DNA from 4 places in the Paenibacillus apii genome. Region 1 is predicted to be linked to each of the others. Evidence: riboswitches for the same ligand, from Rfam matches in the RefSeq annotation. Region 1 holds a riboswitch; each other region holds the start of a gene.

Region 1 (3,514 bases):
CCGAAACGAGACCGGGAAAGACCCTCTGTCAAAAAAGATGGAATAATCGAAGAGAGAGTGCAGAACGGAAGACTGAAGAAAATAAATTATCTGCTTGTCAAAGGAAGACTGTTAGACCGGTCAAGTTCCTAAATACAAGATCATGGTTATAAAATCAGTCATAGCAAATTCGAATTTCAAAAGAAACTTCACTTAAGTACAAGATAGCTCCAAAAAAACAGCGGCAGCCTGAAGCTTTTTGCTTCAGACTGCCGTTTATTCATTACAACCGATTCACTAACCCATTAACGATACAACCCGTGTTCCGCCTCCGCAAACTGCTGTGATTTCTCCTTCATTCCGCGTTCAATCGCTTCGGCATCCTCCAGATTATTCTGCTTGGCATATTCCCGGATGTCCTGCGTGATTCTCATGCTGCAAAATTTCGGGCCGCACATTGAGCAGAAATGCGCCGTTTTCGCGCCTTCCGCGGGCAAGGTCTCGTCATGATATTCAATCGCCCGCTCGGGATCGAGCGACAGCTGGAACTGGTCCTTCCAGCGGAATTCGAACCGGGCTTTGGACAGCGCGTCGTCCCGCTCCTGGGCACCGGGATGCCCTTTGGCCAGATCGGCCGCGTGCGCCGCGATCTTGTAGGCGATGACGCCTTCGCGGACGTCGTCCTTGTTCGGGAGGCCCAGATGCTCCTTAGGCGTTACGTAGCAGAGCATAGCCGTACCGAACCAGCCGATCATCGCCGCGCCGATTGCGGAAGTAATATGATCGTAGCCCGGCGCGATATCCGTCGTGAGCGGTCCAAGCGTGTAAAAGGGCGCTTCCTGGCACACTTCCATTTGGCGGTCGACATTCTCCTTGATTTTCTGCATCGGAACATGCCCCGGGCCTTCAATCATCACCTGCACATCATGCTTCCAGGCAATCTTGGTCAGCTCGCCAAGGGTCTCAAGCTCAGCGAACTGCGCTTCGTCATTGGCATCGGCGATGGAACCCGGCCGCAGGCCGTCTCCCAGGGAGAACGCGATGTCGTACGTCTTCATGATTTCACAGATTTCCTCAAAATGAGTATACAGGAAGTTCTCCTGATGATGGGCGAGACACCAGGCCGCCATGATCGAGCCGCCGCGGGATACGATGCCCGTTACGCGTTTGGCTGTCAAAGGGACATAGCGCAGCAGCACGCCCGCATGGATCGTGAAATAGTCGACGCCCTGCTCGGCTTGTTCAATCAGAGTATCGCGATAGATTTCCCAGCTCAGCTCATGCGCTTTGCCGCCGACTTTTTCCAGCGCCTGATACAGCGGCACCGTGCCTACAGGCACTGGGGAGTTGCGGACAATCCATTCCCGGGTCGTATGAATATGACGGCCAGTCGAAAGATCCATAATCGTATCGGAACCCCAATGGGTCGCCCAGCGCATTTTCTCCACTTCTTCGTCGATTGAGGAGGAGACTGCTGAGTTTCCGATATTGGCGTTTATTTTGACAAGAAAGTTCCGTCCGATGATCATCGGCTCGCTTTCCGGGTGATTGATATTGCAAGGGATGATCGCTCTGCCGCTGGCGACTTCGTCCCGTACAAACGCAGGATCGACATTTTCGCGGATGGCAATAAACTCCATCTCCGGTGTGATGATGCCATTACGGGCATAGTGCATCTGCGTAACATTGGCTCCGCTTTTGGCGCGCAGCGGCCGCCGTTTGAGTCCCGGAAAGACTTCCGCGTTAGGGTCCTGCTCCAAATTCCGCAATCCATTATCTTCCGGCTTTACGTCCCGGCCTTCGTATTCCTCGACATCCCCGCGTTCCAAAATCCAGCTATGACGGAGCGGAGGGAGTCCTTTCCGGATATCCGTACACATCTGCGTATCGGAATAAGGGCCGCTGGCGTCATATACCCGCACTGGGGGATTAGGAGTTGCGCCGCCGTCAACCCCGGTCGTATCGCTCAGCGTAATCTCGCGCATGGGAACTCGAATGTCCTCCCGCGAGCCTTTCACATACACTTTTTGACTTTGACTTGTCATTTCAATTCCTCCTCTTAATAGTGTGAAGCGCCGGAGGAGACTAGGTACGCAAAAAAGACCGCATCCGAAGAAGCGGTCTTTGAACATACAAAGCCTGTGACGTTTCCTCCGCTGGCATTACCCAGATCAGGTTTTACGGTCGATGGCATAGGGCCATCCTCTCAGCCCGGCTATTTCCGAGCTCCCGTGTCTATGAAGTTGTCTTTAACAGGATATCCTAAACTCTGGGAAAGCACAAGCTACTTTTGGGAGATTTGCCGCCGGATTTCAAGTGCGGTTCCCAGAGAACGGGCCGCCCGGTCCAATGAAAGAAGCGAATTCCTACCGTTTTCGAAGCTTAGAAGCGCGTGTTCCAAGGTGGCTGCATACGGATTCATCTCCTCCAAAATGAGACGCTGTGCGCTGGAGGCGGTGTATTCCATCAAAGCGGCATCGGACTGGTCTCCAGAATCCTGTTCAAGAAAAACCAGCTTGCCCGATTCAAAATAAGCTTCATAGCCTACAGTAAAGGGATATCCGTCAGGCATTCCCGAGGAAGAGACAACTTCCGCAATCATGCCATTCTGTCCGAAGACCGCCCGAACCAGCGACTGCTGCGCATCCCTATATTCAGTTCCCCAGGCGGATCGAAGCTCCGGCGAATCCATCAGCCCTTCGATAAAGTCCAAATCGTGAATCATGAACTGAACAGGGAGGGAGCCTAGGCCCAGATCACCCCAGAGCGGGGGCGTCTCCCTTTTTAAAGTGAGTGACATCAGCTTGCCGTACGTTCCTTTCAGGCAGGACTCCCGCAGAAACGCATAGGCCGGGTCAAAATGGATAAACCGGTTTACCAGCACTCTTTTACCGTAGCGTCTTTCCGCATCCAGCATCGCCGCAGACTCCTCAATAGAGCAGCATACGGGCGTTTCGCAAAAGACATGCTTTCCATGCTCAAGCGCCTTGACCGCAACTTCGGCATGAAGCGGGGAGGGCAGACACAAATCGATGACATCGATATCCGGATCGCGCAAGAGTCCCTCTAAATCCCGGGTAATCTCTACCTTTAACTCACGTTCCAAAACAGCCAGCTTGCCCTCATCTCTTCCGAACACGACCACGCGTCCGCATAGATCCATTTGTTTCAGCAGGCGGGTATGATAAGCCCCAAATCCCGTCCCGAGTACGCCAATATTCATGAATTCCATCTCCTTCTAACGTTCTTGCTCTATGATATACTTGAATTATTGACAGCTAAGTGGCAACGATATGGAAATCGCCATGTGAAAAATTCTATGGTTCGCTAAAGGAGGGCGAGTGATGAGGCTGCACCGGCTGGTTGCGATTTTACTGCTGCTGGAGTCCAGAGGGAAGATAAAAGCAAAGGAGCTTGCGGAAGCGCTCGAAACCTCCGTCCGTTCGATTTATCGCGACGTGGATACGCTGGCCGAAGCCGGCGTTCCGATAGTCAGCACTCCGGGACCTTCCGGCGGCCTCTCCCTTATGGAAGG
Region 2 (3,514 bases), on a different contig from region 1:
TGCCGTATCCACAGACGAGTGGCGGTTCGCCCAGAGGTCGAAGGAGACCAGCGTTCCGCGGAGTGCACCGCTGTTCCCCGACAGCCATTTCAGCGCCTCGGCCGTCTGATAGGCGGCGGTCATCTGTACGGCAGGACCGATAATACCCGCCGTGTCGCAGGTATCCCCTCCGGCCGGAAGCCCGTCCAGCAGACAGTGCAGGCAGGCGCTCTGCCCGGGGACAATGGTCATGGAAATCCCGTAGCTGCCGGTGCAGGCGCCGTAGATCCAGGGAATGCCGTCCCTTGCGGCAATATCATTGACAATCATCCTCACCTCGAAATTGTCCGCCGCATCGAGTATAAGGTCTACATCCCCCGTGTAGAGGCCGATCTCCTCCGCTGTAATATCCGCTACTATTCCTTCGACCTTTACGGAGGAGTTGACGCTGCGCAGCCTGCGTGCCGCCGCCACCGCTTTGGGCATCCGCTCCGCCGCATCCTGCTCGCTGTACAGATTTTGCCGCTGCAGGTTGCTCCACTCCACATAATCCCGGTCCACAAGCGTCACCTTACCGACGCCCGAGCGCACCATCGTCTCCGCGCATGCAGAGCCAAGCGCCCCGGCGCCAATGATGAGCACCTTCGCCCGGGCAAGCTTTCGCTGGCCCTCGATTCCGATTCCATAAAAGCGTTCCTGCCTGCTGTATCTGTCCTCTCCGGCGGAAATCACCTCATCCTCAGCCTCCTCCCACAAAATGCACCAGCTCGACACGGTCCCCGTCGGCCAGCGTGACCTGCCCGTAATCGTCCTTGCCCACGATGATCCCATTCAGTTCCACGATCATCCGTCGTTCCTTCCATTCGGGACGGCTCAGCAAATCCGCAAGCGTCCCGCATGCTTCGTCAAGCCTGGTCTCACTGCCGTTGATATACAGCATCATGGCCTTCACCTCCTTTCAAGCCGGGCCGCCTGGACCGCGGCGCGGTAAGCCATTGCCGCCGCGGCCGGATCGGCGGCGCCGCAGATGCCCGAGAGCACGGCAATGCCCGCCGCGCCGGTTGAGAGAACTTGCCCTGCATTTCCCGGCTCAATGCCGCCGATCGCGATGACCGGAACCGGGCAGGCCCGGACGGTTTCCGCGAGTCGGTCCAGGCCCCGGCCGGGTAAGCCCGGCTTGCTGGCCGAGGCGTACACATGCCCGTAGAGGCAGTAGTCCGCCCCTTCGCCCGCGGAGGCAGCCGCCTCTGCTGGAGAATGGACGGAGCGGCCGATGCGCAGCCCCGGGGCATGCGGACGGGCGGCTGCAGGAGGAAGGCTGTGCCCCGCAAGCTGGACGCCGCCGGCTCCCGCAGCCAGCGCGACATCCAGCCGGTCGTTCACGACGATTTTGGCAAGCGGCACTCCGCGCCGTGTCATCTCCTTCACAGCTTGGTACAGCTCATTCGCTGTACATGCTTTCTCTCGCAAATGGATGTAATCGACCCATGAATGGACCGTTTCCGCAATCAGCAGAAACTTGTCCAGCCGCGTCCCGCCGCCGGAAATAAGATGAATCTCGGGATCACTGTCTTTAATGCCCGCAGCCGTGGAACGCCGGTTAAGGGGATCTAGTGCCGCATGCACAGCCATCCTCTCCTTCCAAATTTCATTAATCGCGCCAAAAAAGCCGCCCTCCGAAGGAAGGCGGCCGAAAACTGCGGATTGGTTCGAACCTCAGATGAGGCCCGGATGCAGCTATTCACTCTCCACTTCCCTACGCTGGTACAATCCAGATCAGGTTCAAAGGGTCCGAACAATCACGTTCGTCTCAGCCATGCGGCACCCCTAGTGTCAATCGCTATACGGTTATGAATCTTCTACAGCATAGCATATTCTTCCTTCTCATCATACCCCTTCCGTGAAAAAAACCCCCGGCCGCACTAGCGAACCGGAGGCTTTGTACCCTACCGCCGACGCGGTTGATTTCACGGCGTGAACGGTTAGCCGTTCACGATTTCGCCGCCATTGACGTGCATAACCTGGCCGGTCACATACGTCGAATCATCGGAGGCCAGATAGACATAGGCCGGCGCCAGCTCTTCCGGCTGTCCCGGACGCTTCATCGGCTGGGTGGAGCCGAACTCGCTGACCTTTTTCTCGTCAAAGGTGGACGGAATGAGCGGTGTCCAGATCGGACCCGGCGCGACGGCATTGACGCGAATGCCTTTGTCGGCCAGATTCATGGCAAGCGAGCGAGTGAAGGCAAGGATGGCGCCTTTAGTTGACGAATAGTCCAGCAGTTGAGGGTTTCCTCTGTATGCCGTAATCGATGTCGTATTGACTATGGTGGAGCCTTCTTTCAAATGAGGCATCGCCGCTTTCGTCAAATAGAACATCGAGAAAATATTCGTGCGGAACGTCCGCTCCAACTGCTCGGAAGTAATATCCTCGATCTTTTCCTGCGGATGCTGCTCCGCGGCATTGTTGATGAGGATGTCCAGCTTGCCAAGACCCTCCACCGATTTGTTCATGAGATCCTGGCAGAAGGCTTCAACGCCAATATCGCCGGATATGAGAATGCATTTGCGCCCTTCCTGCTCGACTTGCCGCTTCGTCTCCTCGGCATCAGTGTGCTCATTCAGATAGGAAATGACCACATCGGCCCCCTCCTTGGCAAAAGCCACGGCAACCGCGCGGCCGATCCCGCTGTCACCGCCTGTAATGAGCGCCGCTTTGCCAAGCAGCTTGCCGGCCGCTTTATATGCCGCCGGCTCATATTTAGGCCGCGGCGTCATTTCCGATTCCAGGCCGGGTTGACGGTCCTGATGCTGCGGTGGCAGCGTCTTCTGGGTTTGCTGACTGCTATTGGACATCTTTCATTCTCCTTTCGAAAGTTTGCAAAAGCTCAGACTTTCCTTAGGATGTCTTTGGGATGTGCAATTATGCGTTCCCTTTACGATATTTAAATTAACCATTTGCCGGAGGCTCAAACAGGCCTGCCCCAGCCCAGCCGAAGACCAGCTCATTTGGAAGCTTGTCCATTACGCTAGACAGGAACCTAAGAGCGCCGTCCCCCAAAGCGCAAAAAAACCGCCCCGTAAGGAAGCGGCAATACGTTACGGCTGTACGCGCGGCTTAAATAATCTCGTCAAAAGCCATAAAGAACAGTATAACCAGCAAGCATACCGCCAGCAGTGCGCTCAACGTGCGGATTTTGCCGGTTTCGATGGATACATTTCGGCCCTGCTTCATGCCTGAGGCGGCCAACCGAAGCGGTTTGCTCATAATGCCGCCCAGGGCGAACATCGCGAGCAGCAGCAGCGTTACGATAATCATCCACGGAACCGAAACATCTGCTTTGGTCATCAGATAGCCTCCTGTTAGCAGTTGGACAACAAGGCCGTATTGGGCGAAACGGTTAAATCCGGTAATGGCGCTAAGCGCCCCCTCTTTGGCCGCGGGAGAAAGCTTCTCCAGCCGGCCTAGGATGAAAGGCAGCACCAGGTAGAATCCCAACGCCAGCATGCCGATCATATGTAAGAACATTAAAACA
Region 3 (3,514 bases), on a different contig from region 1:
CGTACAAGATCACCGCGCTCGACAAAGACGGTAAGTTTCATCCGGAGAGCAAGCTGACACGGGCTGAAGCGGCTGTCATGCTGTATAACGCCTTAGAGTATCTGAAAGCTCACGGCAATCGATAAACTGTTTAGTGAAACGCACTTGCCTCCTGTGCAGAAGGCATCCGTGCGTTTCTTTTTTGCCTGCGCAGACGAAATCATGAAAAGCGGTTTACTCCTGAAGCATTCCTTATTAAACTATTGAAGTAGTTTTCATATAAAAGGAAGTGTAGGCAATGTCCAATCATTTAAAGGCCGATTGCGCACAATGCTTCGGTTTATGCTGCGCAGCTTTGCCTTACGCCAAATCTGCCGATTTTGCAGCAGATAAAGCCGGAGGCATCCCCTGCCCCAACCTGCAGGCCGACTACCGCTGCGGGATCCATAATGATCTCAGAGCAAAAGGCTATAAGGGCTGTACCGTCTATGAATGCTTTGGCGCGGGGCAGAAAGTATCCCAAATTACTTATAAAGGAAAGGATTGGCGAAAAAATCCGGGTTCGGCCCAGGAAATGTTCGAGGTCTTTCCGATTATGCAGCAGCTGCATGAGATGCTGTGCTATTTGAATGAAGCATTGGAGAGGCAAGAGACCGGACCGATAAATACCAATTTGCGGGCAGCTCTGGAATCAACCGAGAATCTCACGAAGCTTGATCCAGTTTCGATTATCAAGCTGGACGTCCCCGCCCATCGGGCGGTCGTCAACGATCTCCTGCTCCAGACAAGTGAACGGGTGCGGGCCAATGTTCCGCCGCGGCATCATAATCACCAGAAAGCAAAACCCAAAATGAGCAAGAGAAACGACTATATCGGGGCCAATTTGCGGGAAGCCGATCTTAGGGGCGCCAACTTGAGAGGCGCACTGCTGATCGCGGCCGACCTCCGAAAGGTCGACATGCGACAGGCCGACCTGATCGGCGCCGATTTCAGGGATGCTGACTTAAGGGGAGCCGATCTCACGGGGAGTATTTTTCTTACGCAAGCACAAATCAACTCGGCTAAGGGCGATATTCATACGAAGCTGCCACCCTCGTTGACGATTCCCGGCCATTGGATGACCTAATGCCTGGAACGGCCCTTGTACTGTACCCTTGTGTTGTAAGCTTGCTTGGACCCAAACGATTCATTGAGGGACCTCAAGGGATATGGTATAGTTAGAATCAATAATAACCGAATACAAGACCGCAATTTCACTAGGGGAGTCACTAGACTGAGACGGAGCCGCGAGCTTCGGACCCTTGGAACCTGATCTGGATCATACCAGCGGAGGGAAGTGGAACCTGAGCTTTTACTTGACTGAAGCCGGACAGCTTGTGCTGATGTTCGGCGGATTTCTAAAGGCCCGTTCATTTCTCTAATGGAAATGGACGGGTCTTTGTTCATTTAAAGGAGGGTTGACCCGCTATCGAAGAACTTTTATCTCTTAAACGCCTTTCTTTTTCCTTTCCGCAGCAGAAGCCCGTATTTTCGGATCTGTCATTGACAGTCCACAAGGGCGAATTCGTCAGCATCGTCGGCGCCAGCGGCTGCGGCAAGAGCACGCTGCTGAAAGTGATAGCCGGACTGCTGAAGCAGTCTGCGGGAGACATCCGGCTTCGCGGCACCGACTCCGGCTCAGGCGCCAACCGGCTTGGCCATATCGCCTACATGCCTCAGCAGGATCTTCTTCTGCCCTGGCGGACCGTGCTAAACAACTGCCTGCTGCCGCTTGAGATTAAAGGCCAGGCCGCCAGCGGAACCAAGGCCAAGGCGCGTGACATGCTGAAGCGTGTCGGGCTCGCCGGATATGAGCTTGCTTATCCGCATGAGCTGTCCGGCGGGATGCGGCAGCGGGCCGCCTTTGTCCGCACGCTGATGAACGGTGGCGAATTGATGCTGCTCGATGAACCATTCGGCGCGCTCGACGCGATGACCAAGCGGGACATACACCGTTGGCTGCTGGAGCTATGGGGGAACCTTAAGCGGACGGTGATGTTCATCACGCATGATCTGGAGGAAGCGGTTCTGCTCAGCGACCGCATCTTTCTGATGCCTGCCGGAAGCGGCGGCGCCCTTCAGGAGATGAACGTCGGGCTTCCAAGGCCCCGCAGCATGCAAATGAACTTTGAACCCGGCTTTGTATCCTTACGGGCCGAGCTGGAGCGGAGGCTGTATGAAACGCGCGCCGTTTAAGGAAGGGATTCACCGCTCAGGCGCCTTCCCTCTCCTGTCGCTGTTGATTCTCGCCTTATGGGAAGCCGCAGTGCGCACGGAACTTGTTCCGTCCTTTATCCTTCCCGCTCCTTCCTCGATCTGGACGGCGCTCGTCCGAAACGCAGGGCTGCTACTGGGCACTCATCTGCCAGCCACCCTGGAGGAAGTCGCTATCGGCTGCCTGATGTCGGTGGCAGGCGGCATTTTGCTTGGAACCGGCATGCATCTGTCCCGGACGCTGGAGAAGGCGCTCTATCCATTGATTATCGTAAGCCAGACGATTCCATTGATTGCACTCTCCCCCATTTTTATTATGTGGTTCGGATATTCCCTGTGGAGCAAGGTTGCCGTCGTCTTCCTGACAGCGTTCTTTCCGGTGGTCGTCGGCGTCTACGACGGTCTGGGCAAAAGCCGCGGCGCCTACCAAGAGCTGCTGCTGACGATGGGCGCAAGCCGCAGGCAACTGCTGCTTAAGATCGGCGTTCCGCTGGCTCTCCCCTCCTTTTTCTCGGGGCTGAAGCTGACCGCAGTGTACTGCGTGATCGGCGCAACTATAGGCGAATGGCTCGGTGGGACTCGCGGTCTCGGTTATTACAGCCGCCGGATGGCCGGAAGCCTGCACAGCGCCGAAATGTTTGCCGCGATTGCCCTGCTCTCGGCGCTCGGCATCGCCCTTTTCCTCGCCGTCCGGCTGCTAGAACATCAGATTCTTAAGAAAAGAGGTACATATTGATGAAATTTTTTACCCGTAGTAAAGCTATGCTGCTGTCTGCCCTAACGATGCTGCTTGTGACAACCGCTTGTGGAGGCTCTTCGCCTTCAGGCGATGCGGCGGCTTCCTCCGCGCCCTCACAAGCCCCCATTGCATCGGCCAGCCCGGCCGAACCTGCTCACAAGCTGACGCTTATGCTCGACTGGTATCCGAACGCCGTGCATTCTTTTTTGTATACCGCCCAGGAACAGGGGTATTTCGCCAAGCAGGGGCTTGATGTAGAGATTCAAATGCCGGCCGACACGAATGACGCGCTGAAGCTCGTCGCCGCCGGCAAGGTTGATCTGGCGCTGAGCTACCAGCCGCAAGTGCTGATGGCCCGGGGGGAGAAGATTCCCGTCAAAACGCTGGCCTCCATTGTCCGTCATCCGCTGACCCACCTGATGGTGCCTGTGGACAGCTCCGTACATAGCCCTAAGGATTTGGCAGGCAAAAATGTCGGCTATTCCTCCATCCCGCTCTATGAGGCGATAGTCAAAACGATGGTCAAGACCGATGGCGGAGATC
Region 4 (3,514 bases), on a different contig from region 1:
AAGCGGACGAGGCATCCCGCATCTTCTGCGGAGAACGGATGTTTAACCAAATGGAGGATTTTATCTTCAAAAATCTGGTGAACGGTCTGGGAGAGTTCCTCGACCAGTCGGAGCTGGACGGGGCTTACTTCGAGACGCTGCCTTTTTTCGTGGATGAGCGGATGATGGTTCAGGCCTTTTACGGATTCGAGGAAGGGGAGAACATCAGCCGCGAAACATGCTACCGGGCTTCCCAGCTTGACGGGATGAAAGCGGACGGACGGCCCTATACGAGCGCGAGCAGCGAAGAATATATCGGGGAATACTGCCGGAAGCACCGGTACGGACGCTGGGGTCCGGATACCTACTACATGACGAACGAACAGACCTTCTGCTGCCTGAGCCGCAGTGATTCCGAAACCGCAGTGAAGCTGGCCAATCAAATGTATGGCGAATATTATTACGGCCTGCTGCTTAGCCTTTTTCACAAGATCGTGCTGCTGAAGCTGTCCAATGTGCACTCGCGGCTGCGGATCGAGCATGATTACGAGGAAATCGAGGATTTGATCTACTATATTAACAAGTTCTCCGCCAAATTTTATTTCCTTGAGCTGATCTCACAGACGCAGGGCCGTGAAATCTTCTTTCAGCTGCGCAAAGTGTACGGCAATGACGCACTGTTCGAGGAAGTGAAGCAGACGCTGGCCGATCTGTTCCAGTATCAGGAGACGTTCCAGGCCAAGCGCCGCGACAACCTGCTGATGATTCTGACGGTATTCACGGTCGTTAGCGGCATTTACGGGATGAATCAGGTCATCGAGGACTTAAAGGGAAACATCGACTGGGGCAAAATGCTTCAGTATTCCGTATTCGAATACATCGCACTGCTCTTGACCTTCTGCGGCATCATCGTCAGCGGCGTTCTGACGCTGCGCGAGCTGCGGAGCGGGATCAAAAGCCGCCGCCGGAAGAAGCTAGAATAGCCGTCAGGCTGGACAATCCCGGAACCTTGCGTCTATAATTACACCGTAAGCAGTAAGAAATACCCGCAAACTTCATACCGCCTTGGGGTGCTGGAATTACGGCCGGCTGAGAGTGTATCCCGCAAGATACTGACCCTTATACCTGATCTGGATAATGCCAGCGTAGGAAAGTCCAAAAGCGTGTGGTCCCGATAGACCGCCGCCGTTATGCACTCCGCAGCGTCCCGAATATTCAGGGACGCTTTTTTGGCTTTGTTTCTTGGCACCAAGGAGAGAACGCAAATTTCCGGGTCCGCCGGCCGGTCCCGCAATTTGCGGATCAGTTATCATGAAGACGGGAATACCCGCCGCTTCGGGCTTCGCCGCCCGGGATGGCAATACAAAGGAGAGACGATATAATGGGAGTCAAAAAATGGTTAACACTGTCCCTGGCCAGCTTGCTCATCCTGACGGCAGCAGGCTGCGGCGGCAATAATTCGGGAGGAAACGCCGGCGGCGCTCAGGGAACCCCTGCTTCTGCATCGCCGGAGGCATCGGCTTCCGCCGAAAGCTCGCCCAAAGCGGCGACGCCGGTAAAGGTCGCGCTCGACTGGACGCCGAACACGAACCACACCGGGCTGTATGTTGCCAAAGAGCTCGGCTACTACGCGGAAGAAGGCCTTGACGTTGAGATTGTGCAGCCGGGAGCGGCGGGCGCGGATACGATGGTCACCTCGGGAGAAGCCGCCTTTGGCGTCGGCGCGCAGGACAGTCTGACGCTGGCCCGCATTCAGGGCGTTCCGCTCGTATCTATCGCGGCGATTATCCAGCATAACACGTCGGGCTTTGCGGCTCCGGTTGACCGGGGCATCAAGTCGCCGAAGAATTTTGAAGGCAAAACCTACGGCGGCTGGGGATCGCCGGTCGAAGAAGCTTCCATGAAGGCGATTATGGACCCGGTTGGCGGCGATGTGAAGAAGGTCAAGCAGGTCACGATCGGCGAGGCCGATTATTTTACGGCCGTTAAGCGCGACATTGACTTTGCCTGGATCTTCTACGCCTGGACCGGTATTGAGGCGAAGCTGCGCGGTGAGCCGCTCGATATGCTCTATTTGAAGGATTACGCGCCACAGCTCGATTACTACACGCCGGTGCTGACGACAAGCGAGAAAGAAATCGCCGAGAATCCCGAGGTGGTTAAAGCCTTTTTGAAGGCGACATCCAAGGGGTATCAATACGCAATCGACCATCCGAAAGAGGCTGCCGATATTCTGATCAAGGCGGTTCCCGATCTGGACCCTAAGCTTGTTCAGGCCAGCCAGGAATGGCTCAGCCCGAAATACAAGGACGATGCTGCCCGGTGGGGCGAGCAGAAAGCCTCTGTATGGAAAGATTACGCCGATTGGATGTACGGGCTGAAGCTGCTGGAGAAGCCGCTTGAGGCCGACAAGGCGTTCACGAACGATTTTTTGCCGGACGGGCAGTAAGCTTAATAGAGTTAAAATCTTGATTCACGGGGTTCACCATTAACGGTATGAAAGTATTAAGGTCATGAAAATATCAACGTCATGAAAGGATGATAGGCAATGGCAAGCACGCTGCTGAGCATTCAGGTAATTCCGAAGACGCCGGGAGGCGAGGATGTAATTCCTTATGTGGACAAGGCGATTGAGGTCATTCAGCGCTCCGGTGTGAAGCATCAGGTGAACGCACTGGAGACGACGATGGAAGGCGAGCTCGCCGACCTGCTCGAAATTGTCCGGGAGATGCAGGAGGCGCTGATCGAAGCAGGCTGCCCCAGCGTGATCTCGCAAGTGAAGATCGCCCATAACCCGGGCGGAATCAGCATGGACAAGCTGACGGAGAAATACCGCCCGTGAGCTCCCGTTGGAGACAAATCTGGCCGCCCTTTGTGGCGGTCCTCTTGTTTTTGGCGGTCTGGCAGGTGTCGGTCTCCTGGTTCCATGTGGAAAAATGGATGCTGCCCGCTCCCTCCGACATTTGGCGGGAAGGCATGGCCAGCGCTTCTTCCCTTAAAGGGCATACGCTTGCGACGCTGCGGCTCACGCTGATCGGCTTTCCGCTCGGGGTAGCGGCGGGGCTGATCTGCGCCGTGCTGCTGCATATTGTGCCTTGGACGGCCCGCGCGCTGTACCCGCTGCTGATCCTGAGCCAGAACGTGCCGGTGATCGCGCTGGGTCCGCTGCTGGTCATCTGGTTCGGCTTCGGGCAGCTGCCTAAGATTATTCTCATCGTTCTGGTGTGCTTCTTCCCCGTGGCGGTCGCGGGCCTGAGCGGGCTGGCCCAGACCGACCGCATGATGCTTCAATTCATGAAGATGGCGGGCGCCGCGAGGCGGCATATCTTCACCAAGCTGGAGCTGCCCCATGCGCTGCCCTCGCTGTTCTCCGGCATCAAAATATCCGCCGCCTACGCCGTAACGGGCGCTGTGGTCGCGGAGCTAATCGGCGGGAATCAGGGGCTCGGCTACTATATGCAGATCCAGAAATCGGCGTACCGCACGGACCGGATGTTCGTCGCCATTATTCTAAGCGTGCTGCTGAGCCTGCTGC

Evidence for each region. Region 1 has a riboswitch for thiamine pyrophosphate ahead of thiC (phosphomethylpyrimidine synthase ThiC). Riboswitches for the same ligand answer to the same signal wherever they lie in the genome.
Region 2: linked by a shared signal. The riboswitch ahead of G5B47_RS11780 (thiamine phosphate synthase) and the one ahead of thiC (phosphomethylpyrimidine synthase ThiC) in region 1 are both predicted to bind thiamine pyrophosphate.
Region 3: linked by a shared signal. The riboswitch ahead of G5B47_RS12580 (ABC transporter ATP-binding protein) and the one ahead of thiC (phosphomethylpyrimidine synthase ThiC) in region 1 are both predicted to bind thiamine pyrophosphate.
Region 4: linked by a shared signal. The riboswitch ahead of G5B47_RS22070 (ABC transporter substrate-binding protein) and the one ahead of thiC (phosphomethylpyrimidine synthase ThiC) in region 1 are both predicted to bind thiamine pyrophosphate.

The regions. Positions count from the first base shown of each region.
Region 1 is NZ_JAAKGU010000001.1:143,006-146,519, reverse strand. Features, by position in the region: gene G5B47_RS00765 (copper amine oxidase N-terminal domain-containing protein) at 1-132, shown strand, start outside; gene thiC (phosphomethylpyrimidine synthase ThiC) at 285-2,024, opposite strand; TPP riboswitch at 2,110-2,221, opposite strand; gene G5B47_RS00755 (Gfo/Idh/MocA family protein) at 2,264-3,202, opposite strand; gene G5B47_RS00750 (helix-turn-helix transcriptional regulator) at 3,324-3,514, shown strand, end outside.
Region 2 is NZ_JAAKGU010000004.1:338,395-341,908, reverse strand. Features, by position in the region: gene G5B47_RS11790 (ThiF family adenylyltransferase) at 1-711, opposite strand, end outside; gene thiS (sulfur carrier protein ThiS) at 719-922, opposite strand; gene G5B47_RS11780 (thiamine phosphate synthase) at 928-1,611, opposite strand; TPP riboswitch at 1,716-1,818, opposite strand; gene G5B47_RS11775 (SDR family oxidoreductase) at 1,962-2,834, opposite strand; gene G5B47_RS11770 (hypothetical protein) at 3,097-3,514, opposite strand, start outside.
Region 3 is NZ_JAAKGU010000005.1:89,979-93,492, forward strand. Features, by position in the region: gene G5B47_RS12570 (S-layer homology domain-containing protein) at 1-125, shown strand, start outside; gene G5B47_RS12575 (pentapeptide repeat-containing protein) at 278-1,105, shown strand; TPP riboswitch at 1,228-1,331, shown strand; gene G5B47_RS12580 (ABC transporter ATP-binding protein) at 1,522-2,214, shown strand; gene G5B47_RS12585 (ABC transporter permease) at 2,195-2,968, shown strand; gene G5B47_RS12590 (ABC transporter substrate-binding protein) at 2,968-3,514, shown strand, end outside.
Region 4 is NZ_JAAKGU010000013.1:135,623-139,136, reverse strand. Features, by position in the region: gene G5B47_RS22075 (hypothetical protein) at 1-962, shown strand, start outside; TPP riboswitch at 1,036-1,148, shown strand; gene G5B47_RS22070 (ABC transporter substrate-binding protein) at 1,361-2,428, shown strand; gene G5B47_RS22065 (thiamine-binding protein) at 2,528-2,821, shown strand; gene G5B47_RS22060 (ABC transporter permease) at 2,818-3,514, shown strand, end outside.